DNA from 3 places in the Chryseobacterium indoltheticum genome. Region 1 is predicted to be linked to each of the others. Evidence: riboswitches for the same ligand, from Rfam matches in the RefSeq annotation. Region 1 holds a riboswitch; each other region holds the start of a gene.
The links. A riboswitch is a leader RNA that binds a small molecule or an ion and turns the genes downstream of it on or off. The one in region 1 is predicted to bind cobalamin.

Region 2: another riboswitch for cobalamin. It lies ahead of EG358_RS15415 (TonB-dependent receptor plug domain-containing protein); the one in region 1 lies ahead of EG358_RS06320 (acyl-CoA thioesterase).
Region 3: another riboswitch for cobalamin. It lies ahead of EG358_RS09395 (YncE family protein); the one in region 1 lies ahead of EG358_RS06320 (acyl-CoA thioesterase).

What each region holds. Positions count from the first base shown of each region.
Region 1 is NZ_CP033929.1:1,355,563-1,366,455, forward strand. It holds gene EG358_RS06295 (PspC domain-containing protein) at 1-680, opposite strand, end outside; gene EG358_RS06300 (PadR family transcriptional regulator) at 692-1,021, opposite strand; gene EG358_RS06305 (XAC2610-related protein) at 1,318-2,013, shown strand; gene EG358_RS06310 (HD domain-containing protein) at 1,991-2,581, shown strand; gene EG358_RS06315 (hypothetical protein) at 2,656-2,886, shown strand; gene EG358_RS06320 (acyl-CoA thioesterase) at 3,003-3,386, opposite strand; cobalamin riboswitch at 3,500-3,676, opposite strand; gene EG358_RS06325 (hypothetical protein) at 3,754-4,551, opposite strand; gene EG358_RS06330 (ATP-binding cassette domain-containing protein) at 4,586-5,245, opposite strand; gene EG358_RS06335 (YcxB family protein) at 5,573-6,061, opposite strand; gene EG358_RS06340 (endonuclease MutS2) at 6,194-8,341, opposite strand; gene EG358_RS06345 (GNAT family N-acetyltransferase) at 8,430-8,939, shown strand; gene EG358_RS06350 (uracil-DNA glycosylase) at 9,111-9,752, shown strand; gene EG358_RS06355 (hypothetical protein) at 9,768-10,247, opposite strand; gene EG358_RS06360 (DUF456 domain-containing protein) at 10,254-10,745, opposite strand; gene EG358_RS06365 (carboxypeptidase regulatory-like domain-containing protein) at 10,807-10,893, opposite strand, start outside.
Region 2 is NZ_CP033929.1:3,327,822-3,338,714, forward strand. It holds gene rdgB (RdgB/HAM1 family non-canonical purine NTP pyrophosphatase) at 1-61, opposite strand, end outside; gene EG358_RS15385 (CPBP family intramembrane glutamic endopeptidase) at 150-980, opposite strand; gene EG358_RS15390 (MFS transporter) at 1,151-2,350, shown strand; gene EG358_RS15395 (CCC motif membrane protein) at 2,445-2,777, opposite strand; gene EG358_RS15400 (DUF2752 domain-containing protein) at 2,796-3,089, opposite strand; gene namA (NADPH dehydrogenase NamA) at 3,117-4,169, opposite strand; gene cdd (cytidine deaminase) at 4,278-4,760, shown strand; cobalamin riboswitch at 4,829-5,006, shown strand; gene EG358_RS15415 (TonB-dependent receptor plug domain-containing protein) at 5,042-6,880, shown strand; gene EG358_RS15420 (DUF5074 domain-containing protein) at 6,893-7,942, shown strand; gene EG358_RS15425 (CCA tRNA nucleotidyltransferase) at 8,050-9,471, opposite strand; gene EG358_RS15430 (L-threonylcarbamoyladenylate synthase) at 9,645-10,193, opposite strand; partial or broken gene tnpA (IS200/IS605 family transposase) at 10,258-10,681, opposite strand; gene EG358_RS15440 (DinB family protein) at 10,816-10,893, opposite strand, start outside.
Region 3 is NZ_CP033929.1:1,998,452-2,009,344, reverse strand. It holds gene EG358_RS09435 (hypothetical protein) at 1-607, shown strand, start outside; gene EG358_RS09430 (hypothetical protein) at 686-922, shown strand; gene EG358_RS09425 (DUF5686 family protein) at 1,056-3,509, shown strand; gene folP (dihydropteroate synthase) at 3,583-4,431, opposite strand; gene EG358_RS09415 (DUF1599 domain-containing protein) at 4,545-5,108, shown strand; gene EG358_RS09410 (BT_3928 family protein) at 5,114-6,223, shown strand; gene EG358_RS09405 (hypothetical protein) at 6,317-6,667, shown strand; gene tpiA (triose-phosphate isomerase) at 6,732-7,490, shown strand; cobalamin riboswitch at 7,643-7,838, shown strand; gene EG358_RS09395 (YncE family protein) at 7,942-9,213, shown strand; gene EG358_RS09390 (T9SS type A sorting domain-containing protein) at 9,222-10,343, shown strand; gene clpP (ATP-dependent Clp endopeptidase proteolytic subunit ClpP) at 10,415-10,893, opposite strand, start outside.

The DNA.
Region 1 (10,893 bases):
GCATTGTTGATGTACGGTTTGTTTTCGATGAAAATTTCACCCGCTCTTGTACTTGTTTCGTTGGCAAACTGTACAATTTTGCTTGATTCTTCTTTTAGATTATCAAAATTTAAAGGCTTTCCCTTCATTTTTAGAAAATCTGAAGCAGATTCAGCTTTTGGTAAAACAGCCCAAAGAATAAAATACAGAATAATTACAAGAAAAGATGATCCCGGTGCAACCCATAAGAATAAAAATGCACCCACCCAGATCAATCTCATCCAAGAAATTTCCATTCCGGAATATGCTGCTAAACCAGCACAAACCCCTGCAATTTTCTGATTTTCAGGATCACGGAACAATTGTCTTTTATCTGTATAGGTTGTTCCTGTAGAATTGTTTTTATTTGAGTTTGTATTTTTTTCAGAATAATAAGCTTCTTCCTGCTCTTCGATCTTTTCTGGTGTACCAATCTGTGCAATTACCCTTTCTACATCACCGTCGTTGATTACTTCACGTTTTCCTAAAGAATCTCTGAAGATTTCAACCATTCTTATTTCTATATCGTGAATTACCTCATCAGCTTCAGAAATATCCAAAGCGCTTCTAAGAGCATTCAGATAATCGCTAAGCTTTATGTATGCGTGTTCTTCTATGGTAAAAGAAAAACCTGCGAGTCCTATTGAGAGTGTCTTGTTCATAGCTTTTGTTTTTAAAGTTTTTGGGTAATTTGGTTTACAGAATCTGTTAATTCTTTCCAGGTTATTTGAAGTTCAGATAAAAACGTTTTGCCTTTTTCTGTAATTTGGTAATATTTTCTGGGAGGTCCTCCTGTAGATTCTTCCCATCTGTAAGAGAGAAACTCTCCATTTTTCAATCGGGTTAAAAGAGGATAGAGGGTTCCTTCCACGACATCCAGTTTTCCTTTTTTCAGCTCGTCTATCAAATCAGAAACGTACATTTCGCGATTATTGATAAGGCTCAAAATACAGAATTCCAGAATCCCTTTTCGCATTTGCGCTTTGGTATTTTCGGTATTCATCTTTAATAGGTTTTTGTTATTGAGTTATATAATTTTCAGATTTCGGTTCCTAGCTAGATGAACCTATTCCGATTTTACATTACAAAGATATGTAATTAAAATGGTAATATGCAATACAAAGTAGTGAAATTATTTTTAAAAATAAATTAAAGTATTGATAATCAATTAAATAATTTTAATTAGCAATTAGGTATTATTATTAAATAGTAGAAATAAACTGATTTTTTGAGCTTAAATTTTTATATTTGTTGTAGATTTTTCAGCTTTTCTTTTGAAAAATTATAAAAACTATTACCATGAATTACAGCAAATTTCTAATGACATATGTTCTTTTAGGAGGACTTTGTAGTGCGCAAAATATTTTTGAGTTGAGAGATGTTTCCAAAAGCTTTAATGTCATCGTTACTATTGAAACCTGTAATGAGAATAAATGCAACGGGAAGGCTACTGTAGATCTTTATGATAAAGGTATTTCCAGGAAATATCAGACTTTATTTTCGGACGATTTTTATTTAGATTTAAATGAAAGCAGCAAACCTGTTTTTGATTCATTGAAAAATTCAGTTGTTTTTGATGATTTCAATTTTGACGCAACTGAAGATGTTGCCATTAGAAACGGAAACAGTAATCATGAAAGTCCTTTTTATGAGGTATATTTGAATAATACTTCTACACAACGGTTTGTTTTGAGTGATGAGTTGACGAATTTGGTGCATTCAAATTCCGGAATATTTAAAATAGATCAAGAACATAAAAGAATTGTAGCCTATCAAAAAAACGGATGTTGCTGGAATCTTACATCAGAATATCTGTTCGTTCCCGAAAGGGGAATATTGAAGGTATTAGAATTTGAAGAAGATACAAGAGATCCTGAAAAAGTAAAAACCGTAAAAAGAGAATTTATAGATTACAAGTGGTTTGCAAAAACAACAATCTATCCCAGAGAACGATATTTTAAAGAAGAAATAAATGAAAATACAGAAAGAAATTGATTTTATTCTCGCAGTAGATGCACTGAAAAATGTGCAGAGAAGAAATTATAATGCAGATGATTCCAGAAGAGAAAACACAGCAGAACATTCGTGGCAGATTATTATTCTGGCTCAAATTCTTTTTCCGTACGCCAAAAACAGAGCCGATATCGATTTGTTGAGAGTCATCAGAATGCTTTCCATTCATGATTTGGTTGAAATTGAAGCAGGCGATACTTTTCTTTTTGATGAAGCGGCAATGGTTGGCAAATTTGAAAGAGAAAAACAATCCGCTCAGAATATTTTTGGAATCTTAGATGAACCAATTCGCTCAGAATTCTTCAACCTATGGCTTGAATTTGAAGAAGAGCAAACTCCCGATGCTATTTTTGCATGCGCAATCGACAGAATTATGCCTTTCATTCTAAATTCTCATACTTCAGGGAAAAGCTGGACGGAAGCTAAAGTAACAGAGTTGCAAATCAGAAAAATGCTTGAAAATGCAATCAGCAGAGCTTCTGATGAAATGGGGGAGGCTTTTCATTACCTAATGAATCTTAATCTAGAATCTGAAAAAGTAATAAAGTAACAAAACATATTATTAAAATTAAAAGAACTTTTGAATTTTGGTCTGCAGATTGTTTTTAATTTACAAAAAATGTCATGCAAACAAAAGATTACAGCAGAGAAGAATTACAATACCATCAAAGTGAAAACAATTATACGCTTATCGTTCCTAAGAAATTTCTCAGTGCTAAAGATATTATAGTTAAGAAAAAAAATTCTGACGGAAGCTTTTCTAATGCTGATGTTGAAGTAAGAGATGAAGAAAATCATATATTGATTATCACGACCATTCCTATAGACATCCGTTTGGAAATTTTAGAGGAATAAATTGGTTGTTTTTACAATTTTTCAGAGTTTCGGCGGGCTTTTGGCCCGCCGAAACTCTGAAAAAAAACATTGAATTTCAATTGATTTCGGCAACCGAAGGTTGCCGAAACCTCTATTTATAGTATTTGAATTGGTTTCTTAAATTCGTCAATCGCTACAAAAGTAAAATCTCCTACAATTGCCTTTTCTCTTTCGTAAGAATACATTTGCTCGGTGTAGATCTCAACATTCACTTTCATACTGGTTTTTCCAACATGCGAAACTTTTCCGATTAATTCCACAATCGTACCTGCAGGAATTGGTTTTTTAAAATCAATTTTATCGCTGCTTACGGTTACCACTCGTTTTCTGGCAAATCTTGTTGCGGTAATAAAGGCAACTTCATCCATCAATTGCATGGCTGTTCCTCCAAAAAGGGTATCGTAATGATTGGTAGTATTAGGGAAAACGGCTTTAAAAATTCGGGTTTCCGATGATTGAATTCTTTCTTCTGTAGTCATATTTCATTATAAATTAAAGCGAAAATGAAATAATATTGAAACCAACAGAATTATTCAGGAACATGAAATTCCTGAAAAAGCCATAAGATCAATAAACTTCAAATCGCGAAAGTTTTTGTCTAAAGAAATAGGCAGGTCTCCTGACTTGTAACATCTTTATTCCTTCCCATGCTTTGCACAGTGGCTTTTTATAAAGACTTCGGTTACTTACAGTTGCGCGACAGTTCGTGATTTTCACACGATTCCCTTTTAATCTGCGGTTAAACAGAACCAGTTTCTCGAAAAATAGTAGCATAAAGCGGTACGCCAAAAGCTAATGACTTTTCGGTTGCAAAAATAAGAATAATAAAAAGAATATTTGTAAAAATTATTCAGGGTTGCTATAAATAATCTGGCTGATCGCTTTTCCTTCCTTAATGGTCCAGAAAGTCGTGTATCTGTGCTCTCCCGAACCATTAATCATATAAAGAAAAATATGATCATCATCGATTGAAGTTACACCCATATTGTCAAAATCCATCGTTGGATTAAACATATTTTTAATCGCTTCTCTTACGAAAACAGAGCCTCTTCCGGGCTGCTGTACACGAACTGATTTTATTTCCTTTAAATCTTCAGGAAGCTCTTTTCCGAGTCCCCAGGTTTTTTGTTTGTCGATTTTAACGATATTTCCTTCCGCATCCTTTTCCTGTTTTTTGAATTTTGCGCTTGAAGGATAAATGTCAATCACCACTTTCGTTCGCTGAGCGGTTGGTATTTTCTGATTATTGTTGTCTGTAAAAGTGATCGATCTACCGTTTTTAGATAATACCGGAGTGAACTTCGGAAGCTGATCGATAAATGCAATACGGCTTTTGTTCACCATTCCTTCTTTATTAAGACTGTCGTATCGTACGAAAGGCTTTGGGAGCTCTTCTTTTTCAGGATATTTTATCCATATCCATTCAGTTTCTCCGGGAGCGGGTTTTACATACACAAAAACGTCTCCTTTTTTCATTCTGATTTTATCAACAATTTTACGGTAATCTTCTTTGTGTACACGCACCATTGCATAGCCTTCCTCGGCTTTTACCACGCCAAAAGGAACTTTATTCTGAGCATTAACCAAACTAAAAGAGAAAATACAAAATACCGATAAATAGATTGCTTTGTGGATGAAAGTCATGATGAAAAGAATATTTATAGTTCAAAGATATAAATTAAATAGTTGTAGGAAGATAATTAAACCTTTTCAATTCTGTTAAATCTTTGATTGGCTTTAAATGAGTATCCGAAAGAAGAAAAATATTGTCTGAAATATCTAAAACGTCATGATATTGATGATCTGAAATGATAAAACCTTTGTCAGTTTGTTGTTTGATAATTGTTTTTATTTCGGTTACTGTTTTTGGCGAAAGGCTGTGAAAAGGTTCATCCAGTAAAATGAATTCAGCTTTGGAATAAATAATCAACAAAACTTCAACAATTCTAAGCTCTCCTCCGGAAAGTGTATTTGGGGTTTCATTTAAAAATGGTTGAATGAATTTTGATTGAAAAATTTTCGCATTATTTTCTTTAGCACAAAACAAATCAATAAGGTTTTTGATCTTTATATTCTTCGGTAAAAATGGATGTTGAGGTAAATAAGCAATTCTATTTTTCCTGTCGGGCTGATTTTGTAAAATTATATCGTTGAATTTTATATATTGAGTATCACCTTTTATCGTTCCAAAAATAATTTGAAATAAAGTTGATTTTCCGGAACCATTTCTTCCCAAAAGACCACAAATATTTCCGGTTTCACAGCTTAAATAAATATCTTTTAAAATATCTTTTTTACCAAAAGATTTTGTAATACTGTCGATATGAAGCTTGCTCATAGAATAACAGAAATAAGTTTTAAAATAATACTAAAAGCAACTGTTATCATCCAAAATGATATTCTTGAAAACCCAAAATTAGCATAGAAATGATATTCGTTTTTAAGTCTTAATTCATAAATAAAATATTGCATCAACGGGAAAATAAATAAAAATCCAAAGCTGAAGGTTTCAAAATTTATTCCCGCAGGAATGGATGTCAATAAAGAAAACAAAACTGCCGGAATAAGAAGTTTTCTGTAAAAAATCCACAATACTTTTAAATTGATAAGCATATTCAAAAATAGAAATAAAAAAGAGAGCAATATAAGGTTGCTCTCTTTTAGTTTAATTATTTAAAAGCTTTGCTTTTACATTACTTTTTTTAATCATGTTCCTCAGTTCTGAAATCTGACTGTCGGAAAAGTATTTTTTCGGAATCATATTCATCGTTGTTTTACTTTGATAAATCAAAAGCCAATCCTTGGTTTCTTTAATCTTGTAGACTGTATTCCAGGCGAAATCTCCTTCGAAAGTTTCGCCCTTTGTCTGAACTTTTTCTTCAGTAAAAGTATAAATGATTTCTTCCTGAATTTTCTTGTTAGAAAAAAATGCATTCTTCAAACGGAAATAAGAACGGATGATGATAAAAACAAATACAGCAGCAAACCAAATCGATGCAGATTGTAAGATATTCTGCGTATCGTTCTCAGTATTATAAAGATTCAAAACCAAAAATATCAGGATAATGAAAGAGAAAATAATAATTCTCGGCAATGAACTTTTAATATTAAAATTCAAAAATTCCTTAAATGTAATATGAGTTTTTACAGTCATTTAAAAGTAATAATCAATAAAATAATTTATAAATCACCTGCATATTCAAGCTTAAGCGACTTGTTCGCAACTCTTTGCTTCTTAAAATATTAAAAGTAGAAGATAATCTTTGCGTTGAAAATTAATTCAAAATTAAATCCTTTCTAATTCGTCCGCATCAATCATCGTCTTAAAAGTACCGTAATTTACCGTCACTTTATTTCTCGAGATTTTCTCAATCGTTCCCACACTCGTACTTCCGGTAATTCTCACGCGTTGACCTTCTTTCATCCAGACAGCTCGGTCAGATTTACGTTTTTCCTCAATCTTTTCGTTAGTTTCCGTAATTTTTTCGATCACATCTTCCTTCTTCAATTGTTGCGTAATTTTTCTTTTTACGACCTGCAGACGCTTAGATTCATCTTTGTCAGCTCCAATTTTTCTGAATTTTTCCTGCTCCAAGATCTTTACAAAATCTTTCACCACATCTTTCCTCGATTTTCCTTTCACATAGCTGTCGATAAAGGCTTCTATCTTGCTTCCGAACTGAAGTTTTCGGTGTTCATCTTCATATAATTTCTGGAAATTGAATAACTTTTGCTGCAACTGCTCATTTAGTTTTTGCAAATTATCACGCTTGTCTTCCACCGATTCTTTTCTTTCTGCAAGATCAGTTTTCAGTTTTTCAACTTCGTATTTTTCCTGTTGAAGTTTTACAATCGTTTTATCTAAATTCACGATATCATGTTCCACTTTTTTCTTCGCAGAATGAATGATAAATCGTGGGATTTTATTCTTTTCAGCAACTTCAAACGTAAACGAACTTCCTGCTTGCCCGACTTCCAGTTTATACATCGGTTCCAAAGTTTCTTCATTAAATAGCATCGCTGCATTTTCTGCGTTGGGAAGTTGTTCTACAACCAGTTTGATATTAGTATAATGCGTTGTAATAATCGCAAAACTTTTCTTGTCATAGAAAAACTCTAAGAAACTTTCTGCCAAAGCGCCACCTAGCTCAGGATCAGAACCTGTTCCGAATTCGTCGATCAGTAAAAGCGTTTCGCCATCAGCTTCACGGATGATTCCGCCCATTTTCTTTAATCTTGACGAATAGGTCGATAGATGATTTTCAATAGATTGATTGTCACCAATATCGGTCATGATCTTATCAAAGAAAAACATCTCAGATTTCGGATGAGTAGGAACTAAAATTCCGCTCTGAATCATTAGTTGAAGTAGCCCAACAGTTTTCAGAGTAATCGATTTTCCACCGGCATTGGGTCCGGAAATACAGATGATTCTGTTGTGCTCCGTTAAAGCCAATGTTTGTGGGAAAATAGTTTTATTTTCTGCTTTATTTCTTAAAAACAATAATGGATGAAAAGCATCTTTTAATCGTAAGGTTTTGTGGCGGTTTATTTTAGGTAAAATTCCGTTGATTTGCTCAGCAAACTTTGATTTGGCTCTCGTTAAATCAAGGTCAAAAATATACATCTGATATCTCCAAAGCTGAGGTTGAAATTCGGCCAACTCTGCCGTTAATTTTCTCAGAATTTTGTCGATTTCCTTTTTTTCCTCTTCCTGACTTTCCTTAAGTTTAAAATGATGTTTTACCACAGAATCCGGCTGCATATACGTGATAGAACCTGTTTTTGAAAGTCCTAAAACTCTTCCTGCAACTCTTTTTTTGTATGCTGATTTTACGGCTAAAACTCTTTGGTCATCAATAATTGTTTCTCGAATATCATCCAGAAATTCACTTTGTCCGTAATTGAACAAAGCTCTGTTGAAATTTTCTGTAATTGCTTTTTTAGCATGCTGAATTTCAGTTCTCAACTCTTTTAAAATCGGGGAAGCTTCACTTTTAACTTCGCCAAAACGGTTGAAAACTTTATCAATTTTATCAATGATTTCCTTTTTGTATTCAAGTGCAGCAACATCCTGAATCAAATTGGGAAAAGTTTCGGGCATCGTCGGAAAAAACTTCTGCAGTTTTCCGATCTGTTCCGTAAGCGTTTTTATTTTGATAAAAGCTACGTTTTCCAATCGATAATTTTCGATCAGCATCAACTTTAGTTCATTTTCGATATCTTCATATTCGTCAAACGGAACTGCATTCGAACTTTCAAAACTTGATAAATACTCGGAAGTTTTTTTTAATGAAACTTCAGCTTCATCAATGTTCATCGGGCGAAGTTCAAGAATTTTATCTCTCGTTTTCGGAGAATATGCAAAAGGAGCAATTTCCGCGAGCAATTGCGGAAACTCTAATTCGTCTAAATCTTCTTTATTTATATACACAATGCAAAGATAATTAATTTGGAAATGAATTAATTTGAGAATTTGAAAATTAGTTTAACTTCAAATACGTTTTTACTACATTTGAAATATGAGAATAGAAACCGAACGATTAATTCTTAAAGAAATCAATGAAAATCACGCAGAGGATATTCTGAAAATTCGGAGCAATGAAGAAATCAATAGATTTTTAAAGAGAAATCCGCCACAAACGAATTATGAAGCGCTGAGCTTTATTTTAACGATAAAACAACGAACTGCAAACAAGGAAACATTTTATTGGGGAATCTCTTTAAAAAATCATACAAATCTTATCGGAACAATATGTTTATACCGATTTTCTGAAGACCGTAAAGAAGCCGAAGTCGGGTATGAACTGTTGCCTGATTATCACAGAAAAGGAATCATGTCTGAAGCTTTGAAAGCTGTTTTGAATTTTGGTTTTAATGAATTATATTTAGATGAAATTTTAGCTTTCACCAACAAATTCAATGAAAATTCAAAGTTACTTCTTTTAAAACATCAATTTATTTTGGAAGAGGGGAGAGCGGATGAAGGTTTTCCTGAGAATTTGGTATTTAGCCTGAGGAAAAATATGTGATTTTGTCATTTCTGACAAAGGAAGAATCTCAATTCTAATCATTAATTTTGCTAATAGATTCTTATTACGCTTTGCTTCATTCAGAAATCTAAGATTGAACGAAGTCAATGACAGTTTAGCATAAAAATTGAATTTTAAGATTAACCCGTTCTCAAATTTTAAATTGAAATCATGACCTGGACAGAAGTTTTAGCACCTATAAAAAGCACCGAATACTTTACCCAACTTTGGGAGAAAGTAAAACAGGAATACGCAACTACAAAAGTATTCCCTCCAAAAAATCAGATTTTCAGAGCGTTGGAATTAACGGCTTTTGAAGATGTGGAAGTTGTGATTATTGGTCAGGATCCTTATCATAACGATTTTCAGGCAAATGGTTTGTGTTTTTCAGTTTCAGAAAAGGTAACGGCACCGCCTTCACTTAAAAATATTTTCACCGAATTAAAAGATGATATTGGTGTGGAGCGAACTTCAAAAGAATTAGACGATTGGGCTAGACAGGGAGTTTTGTTGTTGAATGCAACGTTAACCGTTCGTGCTCATTCTCCGAACTCTCACAAAGATTTAGGTTGGGAAAAGTTTACCGATTTTATCATTAAAGAAATTTCAGATAAGAAGGAAAATGTAGTTTTTGTTTTGTGGGGAGCTTTTGCACAGAAAAAAGCCGAATTGATCAATCCGGCTAAGCATTTTATTTTAAAATCTGCGCATCCCTCGCCCTTTTCTGTATACAGAGGTTTTTATGGAAGTAAACCTTTTTCGAAAATCAACGAATATCTGGCATCAAAAGGTAAGAAAGCGATCTCTTGGTAAGGTTGTAAGGTTGTTTTAATTATTTTCTTTACTGATCTCAATTCCTATTCTGTATTTTCCGGAAAGCGATTTTGCACTGTTTTCTGACGTCGGATGAGGTGTAATTTCTTTTAAAGAAATGGTATATCCGTTGAATGATTGCGTTTTGTGATAATCTTTTCCCTTCACTTCTGTAGTTGAAAATTGAAAGGTCATTGGTCTGCTTGTGGTGCTCATCAATTCTACATTAGCAACGGCAACTCCCGCCCAGACACATTGTGTGCCTTGAGGACAACGGCTGTCTTCTGCAATATTCTTGAACGTTACATTCATTTGAAACTCTGGCAAGAATTTATTTTCTCCCTCGTTGAAGTAAATAATTTTGCCTTCGTTCTTGGTAGGAATAGTATTCACAACGGGTGTTTGATTGTTTACAGCTTGTTTTTTCGCTTCTTTCTGCGCATTGCAATTTATTAAGCTAATAAAACTTAGGCCGACTATTATACTTCTATACATTTCTATTTATATTACATTAACGATGTCTAAAATTACAACTAAAAACATTGCAATTCCAACGACTAAACTAAATCCTGTTCCGTAGATAAAGCCAATGAAAGCTCCTTTTGTTGATTTTAAAGCTTTATTCATGTCTTTACTGTCGTGTAAAAGTTCACCGATAAAAACTCCGGCAAACATTCCTACCAAAAATCCTAAAGGAATTGGAAGAAATATTCCAACAATGGTTCCAATAACCGAGCCGATGCTTCCCCAGCGTGTTCCGCCATATTTTCTATTGGTTTTTGCTGGAATTATATAATTTAAAACTGCCGAAGCAAGCGTCAGAATAACGAATGCCCAAATATAGATCATCGAAAGATCAGAATCTGTTCCGTATTTATAAATTAATAATCCGGCAAGACTTAAGACTAGCCCTGGTAAAACAGGTAAAAAAGTTCCTAAGATTCCCAGAATAAGCAAGACAATACTTAAAAACGTAATGATTGAATGATCCATATTTATTTTAATAAAAAAGTGACTTAAAAGCCACTTTTTATGTATCAATTTTTAAGCCGATTTATAGATTCAGAATAACGTACTGTAGAATTACTCCTGCGTTACCAATGTTTCCTGAAGCATGATTGTGGAAACTTGTGTAATAAAT
Region 2 (10,893 bases), 2.0 Mb from region 1:
TCTGTTGAATTTCTTCTTTTTTATGAAGATTGTGTGTGGCAACTAATATTTCCATTTTTATTATTATATGTTTATTTAAACACAAATATTATTCATATAATACCACAAAATGATTGTTCAGTTTATATGATTTGTGTTTTAAATTGAATTTAAATTTCAGAATAACGCACTTTATTTCTAAATGTAAACAGGTAGAAAAATACAGAAAACACTACAATTCCGATCACCAGAATCATCCATTCCTGAATTTCAAAAGCTTCTGCAAAACTTTCTTTTTGAGTATAAAATATCAGGATCGCCGAGCAAAGATTATTAAAACCATGCAATAGCATTGGCAAAAGCAGCGATTTTGTTTTATAATAAACCAATCCTAAAACAGTTCCCAGCAAAGTTGCGCCTACAAACTGCCACGGATTCGCATGTATCAAACCAAAAAGAAGACTTGCAAAAAGTATCGCTTTCCAGGGTTTCACTCCTTTATTGATCATTCCTTTCTGGACAATTCCGCGGAAAACAATTTCTTCAAAAATAGGCGCCATAATCACCGCAGTAATGACCATCACGACAGGATCATCGGTAAGACCCGCCATCAGATTTTCAAAAAATTCGTAAAAATCTCCGAAAAAAGGTCCGGTTGTAGGAATTTGCGAAGTGATAAATTCTCCGATAAACATCATTCCGATCATCATCGGAAAAATAAGAAGATAGGTAGAAAAATTGGTAGGTGAAAAATTGAAATTCAATTTCTTACCTGTTTTCTGACGTACTATTAAAAAATCAAAAGCCCAAATCATCAGGCAAAAAACAACAGCATTGGCAAGCATCATAAACCAAGGCTTCTGCATAAAATCTACCTCAAAAATAAATTTCCCTGCAAGGCCTATGAAGCCAACCGAAAGACTTCCAAAAATATATCCTGCAAAAAGGATGAGACCTCCCATCCAGTCAAAAATATAGTTTGGATATTTTGAGTTTTCCATGTACTGATGATTTTTTTAAGAGAAACAAAGATAATTGAAATTATATGAAATGAAAACCTATATTCAACTTCTGACATCTGTAAAGTATGACAAATCTTATCTTTTTTTAATCTTAATCCTGAAGCTAAAAAATATTTACGAAGTATCTTTGCAGATTAATTTTTTATCTCATGGAAAGTTCAATAAACCAACCAAAAAATATCAACCTCCAACTCATTTCTTATGTATCTTTTACTTTTGTAGGATATTTCATCATCGGTCTATCGCTTTCGGTTTTACCGATTTTCATCAGCAAAAGTTTAGGTTACAGTCTTTTAATTGCAGGGATGGTAATTAGCTTACAATATATTTCCACCTTTTTTCTGAGAGCATATTCCGGGAAAGTTATTGACGGAAAAGGTCCTAAACCAGCCGTTTTATTCAGCATGCTTAGTTTTTCACTAACAGGGATTTTTCTAATTTTCGCTTATTATTTTAAATTTTCTCCGATTTTAAGCCTTGGTTTTCTGATTATTACCCGTCTGTTAACAGGTTGTGCCGAAGGAATGGTCGGAGCAAGCCCGATTAACTGGGCAATTATGGCTTTAGGTGAAAAACATACCGCAAAAATCATTTCTTATAATGGTGTTGCGTGCTACGGAGCTTTAGCAATCGGAGCTTCTTTAGGAATTGTAATCGAACACGCATACAGTCTTTACGGTATTGGAATTCTTTCTATTATTTTAGGAATAATCGGATTTTTCTTTGCTAAAACCAAAGAAAATAAGACCAACACGAATCCAAAAGAAAATCAGTCTTTTTGGAAAGTTCTGGGAAAAGTAGCTCCTTTTGGAGTTTGTCTGGCTTTGGGAGGAATTGGTTTTGCAAGCATTTCTACATTTATAACGTTATATTACAATTATTTTCATTGGAATAATGGTGCTTTGTGTTTAAGTGTTTTCGGAGGATTATTTGTTGCTGGAAGATTGGTTTTCAGCAATGTCATCAATAATTATGGTGGAATAAAAGTTGCCATTGCCTGTCTTTTTGTAGAAACCATCGGGCTTTTAATTATTGCATTTGCTACCAACGCTCAAATGGCATTGGTTGGCGCTGGTGTTACAGGATTAGGTTTTTCTTTAATTTTTCCTGCGCTTGGTGTTGTTGCCATAAAGAGTGTTTCGCCATCAAGTCAGGGTTCTGCTTTGGCTGGTTATGGGCTTTTTATTGATATTTCTTTGGGCGTTGCAGGTCCGATAATCGGAAGTGTTGCCGATTTTTTCGGAATGCAGTTTATCTTTCCGTTCAGTGCAGCAATGGTTTTTATAGGATTGGGGCTGGCTTATTTTCTGAAGAAAAAATCAAACTTAAAGAAACTGAATGAGGCTTAAATTAAAAGACTTCATGTAATAAATTTAAACATTTAATTCAAACAAAAAAGGTTGCAAAAAAAATTGCAACCTTTATATTTTTAAACAAGACTTATTATTGTCCCATCAAATCTCTGATACGTTCCTGCATCAATTCTTGATCTGAAAGTGCATCCCATCCGAAAACAGCAATCATCACAATATTTAAAACAAGATAAAGTGCGCTTAAGATCAAACCAATAATACACAGGATTCTTCCGGTGTTAAGGTTATTGTAATCAGAATATAATGTCGGATTACTTTGGTACAACGCATTGTCTTTTTTGTACAATACAAGCCCGATGATCCCGGCAATTAATCCCAAGACACCGTAACAACAGCATCCAACGATAGAGACAATTCCTAAAACAAGTACTGCAGTAGCATTAGGTAGTTTTTGTTGATTCATAATTTGTTTTTTTAATGTTTAGTTTAAATGAATAATAAAATGTTTATAAAAGTAAGAAAAAACCATGATCAGTGAATTAATTATTGCTAAAAAAATCAAAATCTGTCCGTAATTTCTTTTTTTGTCGATAAAATTGATTCCTACAAAGCAGAAAAACAGCAACAATGTATAAACTGCCGGAAACATTTGAAAAGCTTCTGAAAACTTTCCCTGAAAAACCATCAAAATTGCCCGTTGTGATCCGCACCCGAAACATTCAATTCCCAAAAACTTTTTGCTGGGACACGGAAGCATAAAGTCTTCTATACGCATTGTTGTCTTTTAAATTTGATCCTAAAATTAAGAAGAAATTTTCGCTCTAAGGTATTGATGTGGAAAAAAAGATTCTTCATTCATTTCAAATGAGCCCTGAACTGCCAAATAAGGATTTCGCAAAATCTCTCTCGCTACAAATATAAGATCGGCTTCATTATTTTGTAAAATCTCTTCTGCCTGTTCGGTTTTTGTTATCAGACCAACCGCTCCTGTTTTCACATTCGCCTGATTTTTCACAGCAGAAGAAAACGGAACCTGGTAACCGTCAAAAACTGAGATTTTTGCTCCATGAATATTTCCGCCGCTTGATACATCAACCAAATCAACATTGTGATCTTTTAAAATTTTTGCCAACTCTACACTGTCATCAATATCCCAACCGTTTTCAGCATATTCCGTTCCTGAAATTCTTACAAATAACGCTACGTATTCATTAAGCTCTTCGTTGACGGCATCTACAATTTCCAGTAAAAATCTGATTCTTTTTTCAAAGCTTCCGCCATATTCATCAGTTCTTACATTAGAAAGTGGTGATAAAAACTGATGAATCAGGTAACCGTGTGCACCGTGAATTTCAACGACATCAAAACCTGCATTTACTGCTCTTTTTGCTGCATTCTTAAAATTCTGAACCTGTTCCTTTATTTCATCAACCGTCAAAACGTGCGGAATTCTTTCTGTCGGATGATACGGAATTGCACTTGGAGCAACTGTTTCCCAGCCTTCCTGCAAAGAGATTTGTTTATTTTCCCACGTAGAACCTTTTCTTCCGGCATGTGCAATCTGAATTCCTATTTTGCTGTCTGAATTCTTATGTACAAATTCTACAATTTTCTGGAGTTCAGCAGCCTGTTCGTCATTCCAGATTCCCATGCAGTGATTGGTAATTCTGCCTTTGGATTCTACGCCACTCGCTTCCACCACAAGAAGTCCCGTTCCACCTTGAGCACGGCTTCCGTAATGTACAAAATGAAAGTCGTTGGCAACACCGTTTTCGCAAGAGTACATACACATCGGAGACATTACCCAACGGTTTTTAAGCTCTACATTTCTAAATTTTATTGGAGAATATAACATCGAATTTAATTTTTCTAAAAGTTAAAATTACAAATTTAGTATCGTAACAAAGATGTTGCCAGCTTCCTTAAAAAGGGTTACATTTACCGCCCTTTTTAAGGAAATAAAATGAAAAAAGATATAAAGATCGGTTTCGAGCATTTTACAAGCAAAAATGAACTGACAGAAATAGAAAAAAGCCTTTTTGAAAAAGCAATTCAGGCCAGAGAAAATGCGTATGCTCCCTATTCCAACTTTTTTGTAGGATGCGCAGTTTTATTGGAAAATGGTGAAATTTATACTGGAAACAACCAGGAAAACGCTGCTTTTCCTTCCGGGCTTTGTGCAGAAAGAACGGCTCTCTTTTGGATCGGAGCTAACTTTCCGGATCAAAAGATTAAAAAAATATTTATCGTGGGCGGACCAAAAGAATTTTCAGAGAAAAACCCACCAATTCCTCCATGTGGAGCTTGCCGACAAAGTATTATAGAATACGAGACAAAGCAAAACGAAAATATTGAGCTTTATTTTTCCAATTTAAATGATGAGGTGATCAAAGTAACCTCTATAAAAGATTTGCTTCCTTTTTATTTTGACGGAACATTTTTGTAAGGTTTGTCACACAAATTAATACCGCAGATTTGTGTTTAATAAAATTTAATCTTTCTTTTCAAAAAAACTATATTTGCAAAAATTTTGGTTTCCAAGAGATTGGAACTAAGAGGGAATTGGGTGAAAATCCCAAGCTGTCCCCGCAACTGTAAATCGCACTATGATTTTCTACAAAAAAACCACTGCCAAAACGGGAAGGTGTAGCAAAGCGAAAGTCAGGAGACCTGCCGAAATTTAACATTAATAATAGAATTGCTTTCGGAGGAAAGGCAGCGTATGACATGATTTTAAAAAGAGCATTAACCCTACTTTCTGTGTCTTCTTGCCTGACGATTTATTATAGTCAGGAAAAAGATATTGACACCGTATTTGTATTCGACAATCAGATGAAAAAAGTAAAACTTTTTCATTCTTTAACTACTTTATCTGCTGCAGATATTCAAAAAAACTCTTCGAATCTTTCTGAGGTTTTACGATTTCAGTCGCCTGTTTATATTAAAGAAAATGGTCGTGGAGCAGTTTCTTCACCTTCATTTCGAGGAACAACGGCTCAACAAACAGCTTTTGTATGGAACGGAATCAACATCAATTCTCAGTTTTTGGGACAAGGTGATATCAACAATATTGCCCTTTTCGGATACGATCAAATGGAAATAAAATCAGGTGGCGGAAGTGTAATTTACGGAAGCGGTGCCATTGGCGGAAGTATTCATCTGAATAACGATCTGAGTTTCAATAAAGGTTTTAATGGATTGTTTAATTCTGAAATTGCATCTTTCGGAACTTATAATAATTTTGCAAAGGCTGCTTTCAGCAATGATAAATTCAGTTTTAAAGTTTCAGGAAATTATCTGATCAGCCAAAATGATTATAAAGTTCCTGAGGAAAATTACATCAACAGAAATGGGAAATTCTACAACTCAACTTTAAATATCGGTACTTCTTATAAAATTGCAAGCAACCAAACTATTTCCTGGCAAAGTCATTTTTATGATGCAACCCAAAACTATCCTATTTTTACAGAAAACGGAAACAAGAGTAAATATGAATCGCAAACGGTAAGAAGTTTACTTTCCTGGGATATCAATAATTCTAAAATTTCAAACAGCTTAAAGGCAGCTTATACGGAAGATAATTTTCAATATTTCGGAAATTATAATGACTCTTACACAAGTGGCGGAATTAATAAAAATTATATTCTTAAAAACGACTTCAACTATTTTATTGATCCCAAATGGAATATCAATTTAATTGGAGAATTTCAGCAAAACCAGGGAGAAGGTTTGGGAACTTCAGGAATTACCGGCAAAGTAAAAAGAAATGTAGGATCTGCCGCAGGTCTATTGAGATACTTTGCAACACCTAATCTTCGGTTTGAAGCAGGAATTAAGCAAGATTTTGTTGAAGATATCAAGTCGCCTCTTCTCTACTCTTTCTCAGGAAAATGGAAAGCCAATAATTGGTACAGTCTGAATTTGAATTTCTCTAAAAACTTCAGATTCCCTTCCTTTAACGACTTGTATTGGACTCCCGGCGGAAACCAGGATCTGCAACCTGAAACATCAATTCAGACCGATATGAACCATGAGTTTAAAGTTGGAGATTTTAAGCTGACTTTGAGCCCTTATTATATGCGAATCACAGATATGATTCGTTGGCTGGATACCGGTTTGGGATACTATTCGCCATTCAACACTAACAAAGTAGAATCTTATGGTTTAGAATCACAACTTAGTTATCAAAAGTTGTTTAATGAAGATCATTCAGTAAAGCTTGTAGCGGGCTATACTTATGCGAAATCTATTAACTTGGAAACTCAGAAGCAGCTTACTTATGTTCCGCTTCATAAGTTTTCATCAAATGTAGATTATCAGTATAAATTTCTACGTGTTTACGCACAGGGAATGTTTAACGGTTTAACCTATACAACGTCTGATGAAAGCAAAAAATATGCGATCTACCCGTATTTTGTGATGAATGCAGGTCTTTCAGCAACATTTATGAAAAACTATACTTTAGGGATAAAGGTGAACAATATTACAGATACTGTCTACGAAACAATGGCGTATTATCCTTTACCTAAAAGAAATTACAGTATAAACGCAACAATAAATTTTTAAATCAATTATATTATGAAATTAAACAGACTATTACAGTTTATTTTTGGATTCGTCCTGTTATTTTCGATTTCGTGTACATCAGAATACGAAGAGACAATTCCGGAAATCACTTATCAAAACGGACTTCTTATTACCAATGAAGGTAATTTTGGGTCACCAAATGCAGATGTTACTTTTATTACAAAAGATTTAAGCTTAATGCAGAATGACATCTACAAAGCAAACAACAATAAAGAAAACCTTGGTGATGTACTTCAGACAATGATTTTAAACGGAGATAAAGCATATCTTTTGCTTAATAACTCAAACAAAATTCAGATTGTAGACCGCTATTCATTTAAAAAAGCAGGAGAAATCACAGCTCAGTTAAACAATCCTCGTTATATGGCGATTGCAAATGGAAATCTTTACGTTTCAAATGATAAATACGGCGGAGCAAAATTTGTAAATGTTTATAAATTGTCTGATAATTCTTTTGTAAAGAAAATCGATTTCGCATCTACAAGCACCGTTGAGAGAGTAGTTGAAGCAGGAGGAAATATTTTTGTGCAAAATGCTTCGTACGGTTTTGGGAATACCATCACAAAAATCAACACGACCACTAATGCAATCGAAGGAACACCGACACCGATGCCAAACGGAGATATCACCAAAACAATTACGTACAACAGCAATGTGTATGTAATTGCTCAGGGAACTGCTGATTCTTATATTTATCAGATCAACCCAGCGGGAAGTATTGTAAAAACAACCACTCTTACAGGAATTGCTAATGGTACTAACCTTCAGATTGATGGTGGTAGATTTTACTTCACTTCAAGCAATAAAGTTTATTCTATGGATATGAATGCTACGGCTGCACCTACCAATCCTATTATTACTGCGGTTGATGGTGGAGCAAACTTTACTCTTTACGGATTCAGCGTTATTGACGGAAGAATCTTCACTTCTGATGTAAAAGGATTTACTCAGCCAAGTGAAATCACCGTGTACACAACCGGAGGAACTGTTATCAGTAAGTTCACAGCAGGAATGGGAGCTACATCGGTTTATAAAAACTAATTTCTCATTTTGAAAAATAAAAATGCGGTTTCAAAAGGAAGCCGCATTTTTTGTTTATTGTGTGAAAAAGGCAACAGATAAACCGTTGCTCCAAATTTTTATTTATTTTAAACTAAAGTCAAACCCAGTTTCTGAGCTTCAGCAATCACAAATTTTCTTGCTTCTTCGCTATTATTTCCAATTTCGCCTTCCAGAATTGCTTCTTTTACTTTTTCCTTTAAAATTCCGATTTCTCTTCCGGGTTTCAAATTGAACATTACCATAATTTCCTCACCCGAAATTGGTGGCTGGAAGTTTCTTACCTGATCTTTCTCCTCAACTTCTTTTATTTTAATGGCAACATATTGGAAATTCTTTTTAAACTTCTCCTGTTTCTTAGAATTTTTAGTTGTGATATCTGCTTTACAAAGGGTAAACAAATCTTCCATATCTTCTCCGGCATCAAATAAAAGCCTTCTTAGCGCAGAATCTGAAGCGTCATCAGTAATTAATGCAATCGGACGTGACGAAAGTTTCACCATCTTCTGAACGTACTTCATATCAGCATTCAATGGTAATTTTAGTTTTTGAAAAAGCGTTTTCACCATTTTTGAGCCTAAAAATTCGTGCCCATGAAAAGTCCAGCCTGTTCCTTCCACGAATTTTTTGGTCGGAGCTTTTCCGATGTCGTGAAGCAAAGCAGCCCAACGAAGCCATAGATTATCTGTATTTTCAGAAATATTATCAACGACTTCCAAAGTATGGTAAAAATTATCTTTATGGGTTTGTCCTTCTACTTCTTCTACACCTTTCAAATCAATCAATTCAGGAATGATTAATTTCATCAAGCCCGTTTCTTCCATCAATTTCAAACCAACGGAAGGCTTTTTTGACAACATGATTTTATTAAACTCAACCATGATTCTTTCCATAGAAACAATCTTGATTCTTTCTGCTTCCTGCTTAATTGCGTTTAAAGAATTTTCTTCAATTGTAAAATTTAAGGTCGAAGCAAAACGAACCGCTCTCATCATTCTCAAAGGATCGTCAGAATATGTTTGAGCCGGTGCTAAAGGTGTTCTCAGAATTCCTTTTCCTAAATCACCAATTCCATCAAAAGGATCGATTAATTCACCGAAATTATCTTTATTTAAAGAAATTGCCATTGCATTGATGGTAAAATCTCTTCTTTTCTGGTCGTCTTCTATTGTTCCGCCTTCCACTTCGGGTTTACGGCTATTTTCGGTATAGCTTTCTTTTCTTGCGCCTACAAATTCAAGTTCAAGATCTTTGTATCGGATCATCGCTGTTCCGTAGGTTTTAAAAACCGAAACTTTCATTTTCGGATCAATTTCTTTTCCTACATTTTGAGCAAGCTCAATTCCGCTTTGTTCGGTCACAAAATCAATATCGGTAGACGCTTTTCTTTTCATTAAAAGATCACGCACAAAACCACCAACGATGTACACCGACTGATTGTTTGCCGCAGCAACTTCAGAAATAATTTTGAAAAGTTTTAAGTTTTGATTTTGATTGAGGTTGATGAACATTTTTTTAAAGATGTAAGATTTTAGATTTCAGATATTAGACTTACAATTAATTTAAAATTTCCAGTCTTTATCTAATGTAAAACCACTAAAAAATCAGATTTTCAGGTTTAAAAACTAAATTTCTGACTCCTTAATGGCTATGAAGTTTTGCAAAGATAATTAAATATAAATTTTTATTCTCTAAGAATTTTTATTCTGTTGTCACTCCAGATCTTTATCACAGAAGAGCCCGAATATTGCGAGACTTTTTCTCTGTCTTCTTCTACTGCAAAATCTACAAGATCAATAATCTCTTTTGAAATATCTGAAAACTTCAACGGGCTTTTATCTCCACTAAAATTGGCAGAAGTTGACACCAATGGCTTATTTAATTTTGTAATTAATTTTTTACAGAAATCATTTTTCACCAAACGAATTCCGATGCTTCCGTCTTCTGCAAGAAGTTCTTTGGGTAAACCTTTTGGGTTTTCGTAAACTATCGTTACAGGTTTTTCGCTCAAATCGATAATTTCCCACGCCATCTCCGGAACGTCTACCAAATCCTGCAATCTTTTTTCAGTTTCCACCAAAATGATCATCGATTTGTTTTTTTCACGTTTTTTAATCTCGAAAATCTTGTTAATGGCGTCTATATTTGTTGCGTCACAACCGATTCCCCAGATGGTGTCTGTTGGATATAAAATTGTTCCGCCGGATTTTAATATTTGTATTATGTTTTCCATATTCAGTAGGGGCGGACTTTAGTCCGCCTTCAAAATTAAGCATTCATTCGGCTTTAGCCAAAGCCTATTTAAAATTATATTTATCGATAAATTCTTGATATTCGTCTGCAAACGATTTTTTCTTATGATGTATTTCTTGATTCTTAATATAATTTCGAACTGATTCAATCATAGATTCTGACACAGAAACTGCAAAATATTCATCCTGCCAAGCAAATTTGTCTTTAGTCAATTGATTTTTATTATCCAAAAAGAAGATTCTCCTTTTATAAGTTGTATTATTTTTTCAATATTTTGATTCGAACCTAAAGAAATTAAACAATGGCAATGATCTGAATAACCATTAATCATATCTAAATAAATTCCTTTGCTAGATGCGTTTTCTTTTATATGTTTCCAAACCTTCACTCGCACTTCTGTCGAGTTTAAAAATGGAATTCGGTTATAGTAGAAAATACAAGATGAATATAAATTTTAATGAAAGGCATTTGTGTTGTTTTCACCAAAATTATAAAAATTTTAGATTTTGGCTGAAGCCAATATTGGAATTTAAAACATAAAACGGGCTAAAGCCCGTTCCTATTGATATTAATTAAGTTCTTTGATAAAGTCTTTTAAATATTTACAACTTCGGCAAATACCTTTCATCCACCACATTCAAATGATGAATATTATGTCCAACAATCAGTTTCCCGATAGT
Region 3 (10,893 bases), 640 kb from region 1:
GACGCCACAGGGAAAATCGCTGATCGATCAGAAATATCCCGAGCTTTATTTTAATTATGAGCAAAGTATGAAAATTTTTGGCGGAGATTTTAATTATACCCGTTTTGATGCCTTATTTGTACACAATTTTAAAACAAGATTAGGCACAACAGGAGTTCGTTTATACGGAGGTTTTCTTTTGGGAGAAGCACCCATTTGGAAAAATTTCACAACAAACGGATTGGCTTCGCCAAGTAGAGATATCAATTTCAACCTTACTTCGTATCTCGGATTTGCCACTTTGGAAGGCGGAAAATATTATAACGATAAATTTATCGCTTATTATTTCACTCACAAATTACCTTTTTACTTTAAAAGTATCGGGCAAAATGTGACAAGCTTTGATTTCGTTCTCAGAGGAACAATTGGAGATATGAAGCATCCTGAATATCATGATTACAGATTCCAAAAACTCGATCATTTGTATCAGGAAGTTGGTTTGGAATGGAATAATTTTTTATCTTCCTACTTCAACCTCGGATTATTTTACAGAGTTGGATATTACACCACAACCAATTTTAAACAGAATTTTGCAATACAGTTTAAATTAAAACTTTTAGAATTTTAAAAAGCCCCGCTTTTAATAGTGGCGAAAATTCAAGGAATTTTTGAAGAGATGATTAAACTAAATATAATTATTAAAACAATGAAAAAAATAGAAATAAAAGCAGAACAATTTTTTGAACTGTTGAGATTAAAAGATACTTCAATGTGGGCTATTTTCTCCCAGATGATTGATGGTGAAGAAAAAGAAATGATTTTTCTGGATAGTGAAGATAAAATCCTTTTCAATTATATTTTACCCGATAATCAGGAAAAACTGGAAGAAGACAGAATAAAATTTTCTAAAGAATTTGCAGAAAAGCACGCTCATCTTAATTGATAAATAGTTTATATTAAAAATTTCTAACATCTGCGGCACTCTATTTGCCATAGCTGATTCGAATTGAATATTTTTAGATTTTACTAAAAAATAACTCAATATCAGCCCATTTAATTATTGTTAGAAATTTTTTATGAAAAAATTATATATCCTGCTATTATCATTCGGATACATCAGCATTTTCTCGCAGTCTAAAATTATTGTTAAAAGTTCTGTGGATAATGCCGTCATTCCTAATGCATCAGTATTTTGCAACGAAAAATTTGTAGGAAAAACAGACATTTCCGGCATACTTAATTTTAAAACTAAATGTAAAAAAGTAGAAGTTTCTGCAAAAGGCTATTTTGAAGACGATGTTGTGGTTGATAAAGTGATGGAAGTTTTTCTAACGAAAGCCGATCCGAAAACTCAAAACATTCAAACGGTAATTCTTGAAGATAAAAGTGATCCGAGAGCTTTAGAAATACTCAGAAAGATTAACGATAATTATAAGCAGAATTCTCCGTTAAGCTTAGATTCTTATTCATTTAAATCTTATGAAAAAATTTCTTTAGATTTTGATGAAGACAGCATTAAGGCCTATAATGCGTATGTTGCCAACAGAATTGATTCATTAAAAAGCCTTCCTCAGCAGCCAATGAAAGCTCAGGAAAAAAAAGACTCTCTGGAATCTGTCAATCTGATGAAGCTGGTAGGTAAAAGCAAGATGTTCTTATGGGAAAGGGCTTCACAAAGTCTATATTCACAAAAATATGGTGAGAAAACCAATATTTTAGATAATAAAATTGCGGGTTTAAAGGAGCCGATCTACGAATTGATGGCTTTCCGTTCCAACAGAAATGTAATTCCGAAAGAAATAAAAGAAGAAAATAGAAATCTTTACCGTTTCTTCCTTACCGATTCTATTGAGATCGACGGCAGAGAAAACTATGTCATCCGTTTTCGCCAGGTTGATTACAAAGCAGCGGCTAACAAAAGAAAATTTAACGGATATCTTTATGTAGACAAAGAAACTTATGCGTTGAAAAAAATTGAAAGCAACAGCAAAATTAAAAATGAAGGAAGCATCACAAGCATCTGGAAGCCGATCGAAAATAAATGGTTTTTGGTAAAAGAAAATTACAAAATAAAAATGGGATCCACCTCTTTCGACACCGACGATACGTCAGATAAAAAGAAGTCGAAAGCTGAAAAAGAAGAAGACAAAAACACCCGAAAGAAATTTGGAAGCTACGCTTATGCCACTGCAGATTATTTTGATTTTAAAACACCAATTGAAGAAAATCCGAAAGACTTTAAAGGCTACACCATTGATGTAAAAAACTCTGACGGAAAACTCATTGATCAATACCGTACGGAAAATTTAACGGATCGGGAAGCCACTACTTATACTAAAATTGACAGTTTAAGCAGTAAATACAAACTCGACCAAAAAGCAAAAGCATTAACAGGCCTATTGAAGGGAAAAATAAGAGTTGGAATTGTTGATTTTGATTTAGCCAGAATAATTGGTTACAATAAATATGAGCATTTCCGTTTTGGAGCAGGTGCTAAACTGAACGAGAAATTCAATAAATACATTTCACCTGACGCCTATTTTGCTTACGGAATTTACGATAAAGACTTTAAATATGGAGCCGGAGTTGATGTTCGTACGACTTTAGAAAAGAACTCGTTTTTCAGAGTTGAATATTTTAATGATGTAATGGCTGCCGGTCGTTTCTCAGAAAACTTATGGAATTTCAGAATGAAAATAATGAACTCCGGAGTTGCATTAAATAATGGCGTTTTCTATGGATATGAAGGTTTTAAAGTGAGTTACGAAAATGATATTACAAACGGATTAACCGTAAATGTTTCGGCAAAAAAGACTCAGGAAGAATCTAAATTTGCTTACAATTTTAAAGGTTTAGGAAATCAATTTGACATTACTTCATCAACAATTACCTTAAAATATTCTCCAAATTCGAAGAATATTATGACACCGACCGGAAAATACACTTACGAACAAAATCTTCCTGAATTATATCTGAATTATGAACAAGGCTTTAAAACATTAGATGGAGATTTTAATTTCAGCAGATTTGATGCACTTTTCGTTCACAACTTCAAAACAAAATTAGGAGTTACAGGAATCAGAGCTTACGGTGGAATTATCACCGGTGACGCACCGATTTGGAAAAATTTCACGATGAACGGATTAGGAAACGGTCACGGCAGATTGAATTTTAACCTGACTTCATACCTTGGTTTTGCTACGATGGAAGGCGGAAAATACTATAACGATAAATTTGTCGGCGCATATTTAACGCACAGATTGCCTTGGTATTTTAAAAGCTTCGGGAAGAATGTTTCAAGCTTTGATTTTATCTACAGAGGAACAATTGGCGATATGAAAAACAAAGAATTCCATCAATTTGAGTTCCAAAAATTGGATCATTTGTATAATGAATTAGGTTTAGAATGGAATAACTTTCTGTCTTCACAATTTAACTTAGGATTTTTCTACAGAGTCGGGCATTACAACACGACAAAATTTAAAGATAACTTTGCCATTCAATTTAAATTGAAATTATTAGGATTTTAAAGATGGTAAAATAAATAATATTATTGTATTAAAAACCTCTCAAAATTATATTTGAGAGGTTTTTTTGTTTGAATTAATTACTCAAAAATTCGTCAACTGTTTTCTTAGCTTCAAGTACATCATGCACACGGAGAATTTTAGCTCCTTGCTGCAGAACTTTTAAATGTAATTTTTGAGTTTCTTCATTAATATCTAAAGGAGCTTTACCTAAAGGTTTATAAATAAATGATTTTCTTGAAATCCCAATGAGCAAAGGATATTTGTCAAAACCTAAAAACTCCACTTCACCAATCATTTTCATCTGATCTTCAACGGTTTTTCCAAAACCAAAACCGGGATCCAGAATAATATCTTTGATTCCTTTTTGCAGAAGTTCGTTGGTCTTCTTTGTAAAATAATGGTTGATATCTAAAGTAATATCATCAAAATTCACTTTATGATGCATCGTTTTGTACGAAGAATTTACGTGCATTAAAATATACGGAAGTTTGGTTTCAGCAACAATATCAAACATCTTTTCGTCAAACTGTCCGCCTGAAATATCGTTCACCAAATCAATTCCTTCATTAAAACCAAATCTCACAGTTTCAGCATAAAAAGTATCCAAAGAAATTAACGCTTCGGGAAACTCTTTTTTGATCTCTGATATTACAGTTCCCATTCTTCTGATTTCCTCATCACTACTCAGAAATTCAGCATTGGGTCTTGTCGATTGCGGACCGATATCAATAATTTCTCCACCATCTTTCAATATTTTCTCAGCATGTTGCAAAGCTGCTTTTTCATTATTAAATTTTCCGCCGTCAGAAAAAGAATCGGGTGTAAGATTCAGAATTCCCATGATTTTTGGTGAACTTAAGTCGACTAATCTTCCATTACAATTTAATGAATGATTATTGATGAATGATGAATGATTTCCCATAACACAAAAATACAATTTCCGGCTTCTTACTTCCAACTTTATAGCCAAAAAACTCCGTCCTGATTCCTGCTACCTAAAACCTAATTTGTATCTTTGAAAGATTAAGAAAATGTATGTCAAAAACTTCAGAACAGTTCGGTAAAATCATCAATGAATGTCGTGATCTTTTCAGTAAAAAAATGCATGATTATGGTGCAGCTTGGAGAGTTTTACGCCCAAGCTCAATTACGGATCAGATTTATATTAAAGTCAACAGAATCCGTACGTTACAGATGACTGATGTAAAGATGATTGACGAAAGCGAGGAAGGAGAATTTATTGCCATCGTTAATTATTCAATTATCGGATTGATTCAGCTGGAAAAAGGTCTTTCGAATGATTTTAATGAAAATCCTGAAGATATTTTGAATCTTTACGATAAATATTCTGCTGAAGCTCAGGCTTTAATGGAAAAGAAAAATCATGATTACGGTGAAGCCTGGAGAGATATGAGAATTTCTTCCATCACCGATTTAATTTACCAGAAAGTATTGAGAACCAAACAGATTGAAGATAATCACGGGCAAACTTTGGTTTCCGAAGGTTTGGATGCCAATTATTTTGACATGCTGAATTATGCAGTTTTCTGTCTGATTAAATTTTCTGAACAAACAATTGCCACCGAACCCAAAAACTAATTAATATGATCAAAAGTTTATTACGTTTCATTATTGCTGTTATTTTCATCCTTTCAGGTTTTGTAAAAGCTGTTGATTTGGTCGGTTTTTCCTTTAAAATGGAAGAATATTTTTCGCCATCGGTTTTCAATATGCCGTTTTTGGAAAAATTTGCCCTGCTTTTTTCGATTATTGTGGTAGTACTTGAACTTTTCTTAGGATTTTTACTTTTATTAAAATTAAAACTAAAATTCACACTTTCTGCATTAATAGCTCTCTGTGTTTTCTTCGGATTTCTTACGTTCTATTCAGCGTATTTTAATGTGGTGACAGACTGCGGATGTTTTGGCGATGCGATTAAATTTACACCTTGGGAAAGTTTTGTGAAAGATGTTGTTCTTTTGGTCGGTTTGATTATTCTTTTTGTTTTGTATAGAAAAGAATTCGCTAAAAAAGATGCTTACTCAGATAATAATAAACCTGAAAACAATACATTTAAATCAATTGCTTTTGGAGCATTCTGCGGAATTATGATTGTTATTATGACCATTGGAATTATTAATGAGCCCATTATCGATTTTCGTGATTATAAAATTGGAACTGATCTGAAAGCTGAAAAAGCAAAAATCATTAAAAATCCCTTTGAATATAAGACATTCTATTCAATGAAAAACTCTAAAACAGGCGAAGTTTTAAAGATAAATTCCGACGATTATGTAAACGAAACAAAATATTGGGAAGAAGGTTCACCATGGAAAATTGAAGAAGGGAAAAATGAATCTAAACTCGTTAAAGAAGGCTACAAATCTGAAATAGTGAAATTTAAAATTGAAGATCCTACGGGAATTGATTTGACCGATGAAATCATCAATGCTCCAAAAGCAATTTTAGTTTTTGCGTATCATCCAAAAGAGGTTTCTTCAGAACTGATTAAAAAAGTAGAAGCAAAAGTAAATGCTCAAAAAGGAGCTGTGATTTACGGCGTTTCTACTGACCAAAATACTTTTAAAACCATTAAAAATGCAATGATGGACGGCACTGCAATCAAAACAATTGCAAGAAGTAATCCTTTTGTTCTGGTTTTAGAAAAAGGAAAAATTGTAGACAAACAACCTGCAAAATATTATGTTGACTAAAGCTGTCAATAATGGTGAATGGTGAATGGTGAATTGTCAATTACTAACTTTGAAAATATTAAACACTGAACATTAAACTTTAAACTTATAAAAATGCAAAAATCAAATAAATCTATTGCAGGTTACCATTTACTGATGATTCTTTCATCTGTAGACGGAGAATTTGCTCCGGAAGAAGGAATGTTGGTGCAGCAATATCTTGCTGACGAATTTCCATTTAAGATCAATTTAGATGACGAACTGGAAACTATTGCATTACTTAAACCAGAAGAATGGAAGGCTCATTTTGAATTTCACGGTCGTTGCTTTTTAGATGATTCTACAGAAAAAGAACGCTTAAATTTCATCAAATTTGCAAAAACGTTAATTAAAGCTGATGATAAAGTAACCGATGAAGAACATACTTTCTATGTTATTTTGAAAAACCTTTGGAATATTAAATAAGAAACTAAAAGTTAGAAACCAGATATTAATTTAATTTCTGATATCAACTTCTAAAAATAAATCTATGAGAAGAAAAATAGTTGCAGGAAACTGGAAAATGAACAAAAATGTAATTGATGCTCAACAATTAATGATTCAATTACTTAGTTATAAAACTAATAATACAACCAACTGTGAAGTTTGGATCGCGCCACCATCTTTATATTTAATGATGGCAAAAGATATCTTTGAAAAGGACGAAATCGGAGTTTTCTCACAGGATATGAGCGAATACGAAAGCGGAGCTTATACAGGCGAGCTTTCTGCAGATATGTTGGAGTCTATTGATGCGACAGGTTCTTTGATCGGGCATTCTGAAAGAAGACAATATCACGGTGAGAACGACGAAAGCTGCAATAAAAAAGTAAAATTAGCTTTAGATAAAGGTTTGATTCCTGTTTACTGTAATGGTGAAACTTTAGAGCAAAGAAAAGCAGGACAGCATCTTGACGTTGTAAAAACACAAACTGAAACAGCGCTTTTCACTCTTTCTGCGGAAGAAATCAAAAAAGTGGTTATTGCTTACGAACCGGTTTGGGCAATCGGAACTGGGGAAACGGCAACTCCGCAGCAGGCTCAGGAAATTCATGCTCACATCAGAGGAATTATTGCAGAAAAATACGGAAAGGAAGTTGCTGACGAAGTTTCTATCCTTTACGGTGGTTCTGTAAAACCTGATAATGCTAAAGAAATTTTCTCTCAACCTGATATCGACGGCGGTCTTATCGGCGGAGCTGCATTGAAACTTGAAGATTTCTCAAAAATTATTGAAGGTTTTAATTAAGAAATAATTCTTATCAAAAAAGTAAAGACATATCATTAGGTATGTCTTTTTTCATTAATTTAATAAAATAAATATCAAAAATCACATTACTATTTACAATAATTTTAAAATCATTAAATTATTACTAAAATATTATTCAAAATTTAAATAATATCTTTGCAAAAGTTTAAGGTTGAACCCATGCGTTCATTAATAGGGAATCAAGTGAAGTAAAATAATTCTTGAGCTGTACCCGCAACTGTAAGCTATTCAACTTATTATAAAGAAAAACCACTGTTTTGTGTTAATAAAATGGGAAGGTTATAATAAGATGCAAGCCAGGAGACCTGCCTTAGATTAATTTCAACTTTCGGGAATAAAAGTTTATGAGATCACATCTTCGGATATTTTTTCATGACTGTTTTTTCCTGCAGTGAAGTTTCGGGAACAAAACTTTAAATTTAATTATATCATGAAGAAAATCTATTTTCTTATTCTTGCATTTGTATTTTCATTTGCAAATGCTCAAACTGAAGGAGTTTTAGTGCTCAACGAAGGCGGCGCCGGAAGCAATAATGCTGAAATTTCGCTGATCAACAATCAATCTGTTGTTACGAACAATTATTTTAAACTTAAAAACAATAATGCTACATTGGGTGATACCGCTCAGGACATTAAAATTTTTGGTGATAAGATTTTTGTGGTTTTGAACATTTCCAATCAAATCAAAGTCATTAATAAATCTGATTTTACTTTGATTACAACTATTTCTACCAATCTTGATAATCCAAGATACATCGCATTCAGCGGAAACAAATTTTATGTAACCAATTGGGGGAACAATGGTCCCACAAACTACGTATCGGTTTATGATTTAAACACTTACGCTCATCAAGCTAATATTCCTGTAGGAAATGGCCCTGAAAAGATTTTTAGTAAAAACAACAAACTATATGTTTTGCTGAAAGGAGGTTACGGTCTCAATCATTTTATGGATGTAATCAACACGACAACCAATACTGTCGAATCACAGGTAAATGTAGGTGACTCACCAAACAGTATTTTTGAAAAAGACAATCTTTTGTATATTATGAGTTCGGGAGATCCTTATGCACAAACTTCTTTTGGGACACTTACTGTTTATAATACAACGAATCAAACTACGGTTTCTAGCACTACATTTCCTGTAGGTGTAAAGCCAGCTTATATGGATACTGACGGAACGAACATTTATTACATGAATGAAGCTTCCATCTACAAAACGCCTATTGATGCACCGTCGATTAATACCACGCCTATTGCAGTTACGCCCATTACCGTAAACAGCTATGGTACTGCGTACGGATTTAATGTTATTAATAATAAAATTTATGCAGCCGATCCTTCAGGATATGTTGCGCCGGGAAAAATTTACACTTACGATTTACAAGGTACTTTACTGAATACTTTTACAGTAACTTCTCTACCTAATCAAATCATTGCTTATAATAGCGCATCCCTTTCTACAATTGAAAATAGTAAAGCTTCAAAATTAACGGTATATCCAAATCCTGCAAGCAACAGATTCTTTGTACAAGGCCTGAATTCTGGAAACGTGCAGGTTTATGATCTCAATGGAAGAATCGTTATCAATGAGAAATACACTGAAAAAGGAATTAATGTTAGCACATTATCAAAAGGTATTTATATTGTAAAAGTTACCGATAAAAATATCAACTTCAGCGAAAAGTTAATCATTAAGTAATAGTTGATATGCAAAAAATATTAAGTTTTATATTCACTTTTATTGTTGCTTTATCTTTTGCACAATTAACAGCAAACGATGTAAAGTTTTTTGTGGGAACAGGCTCTCAAACCGCTTATTTTGTTGCCGATTTTAAAGACGGAACTGATGACAGATCTTATGTATGGGGAGTAAAATTCAATCCCGGACAAAATATCACCGGTCCTCAAATGATGCAAATGATAAAAAATGCAGAACCGGCATTTGATTATATTCTTACTTTCAATAACGGCTTTCTTGATAAAGTATCATTTAATGATCATGTTGCACAATCTGTACCAGACTATTGGAGTTTATGGGGAGGTAGCGATACAAATAATTGGTCTATGGGAGGATGGATGAACAGCGGAACAATCTTAAACGGAGAATGGTATGGCGCAAGCTACGGTTTTAGTAATCCTACTGCTGAAGCTCCTGCGACGCCAATTCCTGCCTACAGTTCGTTGTGGTATAATTCTTCACAAATCACCAACTGGATTGGAACAGGAAGCAATAAAAGTTTAGTTGTCATCGATTTCGGAACCGATAATTCTAACGGAAATGCTAATTCTTTTGTTTTTGGAATTCAATACAACGGAACCATTACCGCAGAACAGGCTTTACAGTTGATTGATGCTCAAAGCAGCACCTTTAATTATACTTCTGTTGCAAATCAGGTTTCTACTTTATCATTGAATTCTTTATCAGGAACAGCAAACGGTACAAACACCTGGAAATTATACAAAGGAACCAATTTATCAAACTGGAAAACCAATGCTAATCTTTCTACAATAACCTTAACAAATAATGATTGGTTTGGATTGAGTTTCGGAACAAGAAGACCGTTTACGCCAACAGAAGCAAATGTTAATTTGAGTGTTTCGGATGCTGTAAAGCAAAGCTTTAAAATATATCCGAATCCTGCGAGTGATTTTATCATTATTGAAACCAAAGATGAGATCAATACTATCAACATCTACTCTATTTCAGGTCAAAAAGTTTTGAATACACAAAGTAAAAAGATTAATATTCAAAGTTTGAAATCGGGAGTTTATTTGGTTGAAATTAAAACCAACCAGTCGACAACGACACATAAAATCATCAAAAAATAATTTGATTTTTAATATTAAAAATTTCGGCGCACCCAAAAGGCGCGCCGAAATTATATCATAATTTGAAAAAATTATTTCTTCTCTTTTGATCTCTGTAAAACTTCATCTACCATTCCAAAATCTTTTGCTTCGGTAGAAGTCATCCAGTAATCTCTGTCTGAAGCTTTCTCAACCCACTCGTAAGTTTGTCCGGAATGCTCAGAAATAATGTCATAAAGCTCTTTTTTAAGCTTCAACATCTCTCTTAAGTTAATTTCCATGTCAGAAGCAACACCTTGAGCTCCACCAGAAGGCTGGTGAATCATCACTCTTGAGTGTTTCAAAGCAGAACGTTTTCCTTTTTCACCTGCAACCAATAAAACAGCTCCCATTGAAGCGGCAATACCTGTACAGATTGTAGCAACATCCGGCTTGATAATCTGCATCGTGTCATAAATTCCTAAACCTGCATAAACGCTTCCTCCAGGAGAGTTGATGTAGATCTGAATATCTTTTGAAGGATCTGCACTTTCTAAGAATAGCAACTGAGCCGTTACAATATTTGCAACCT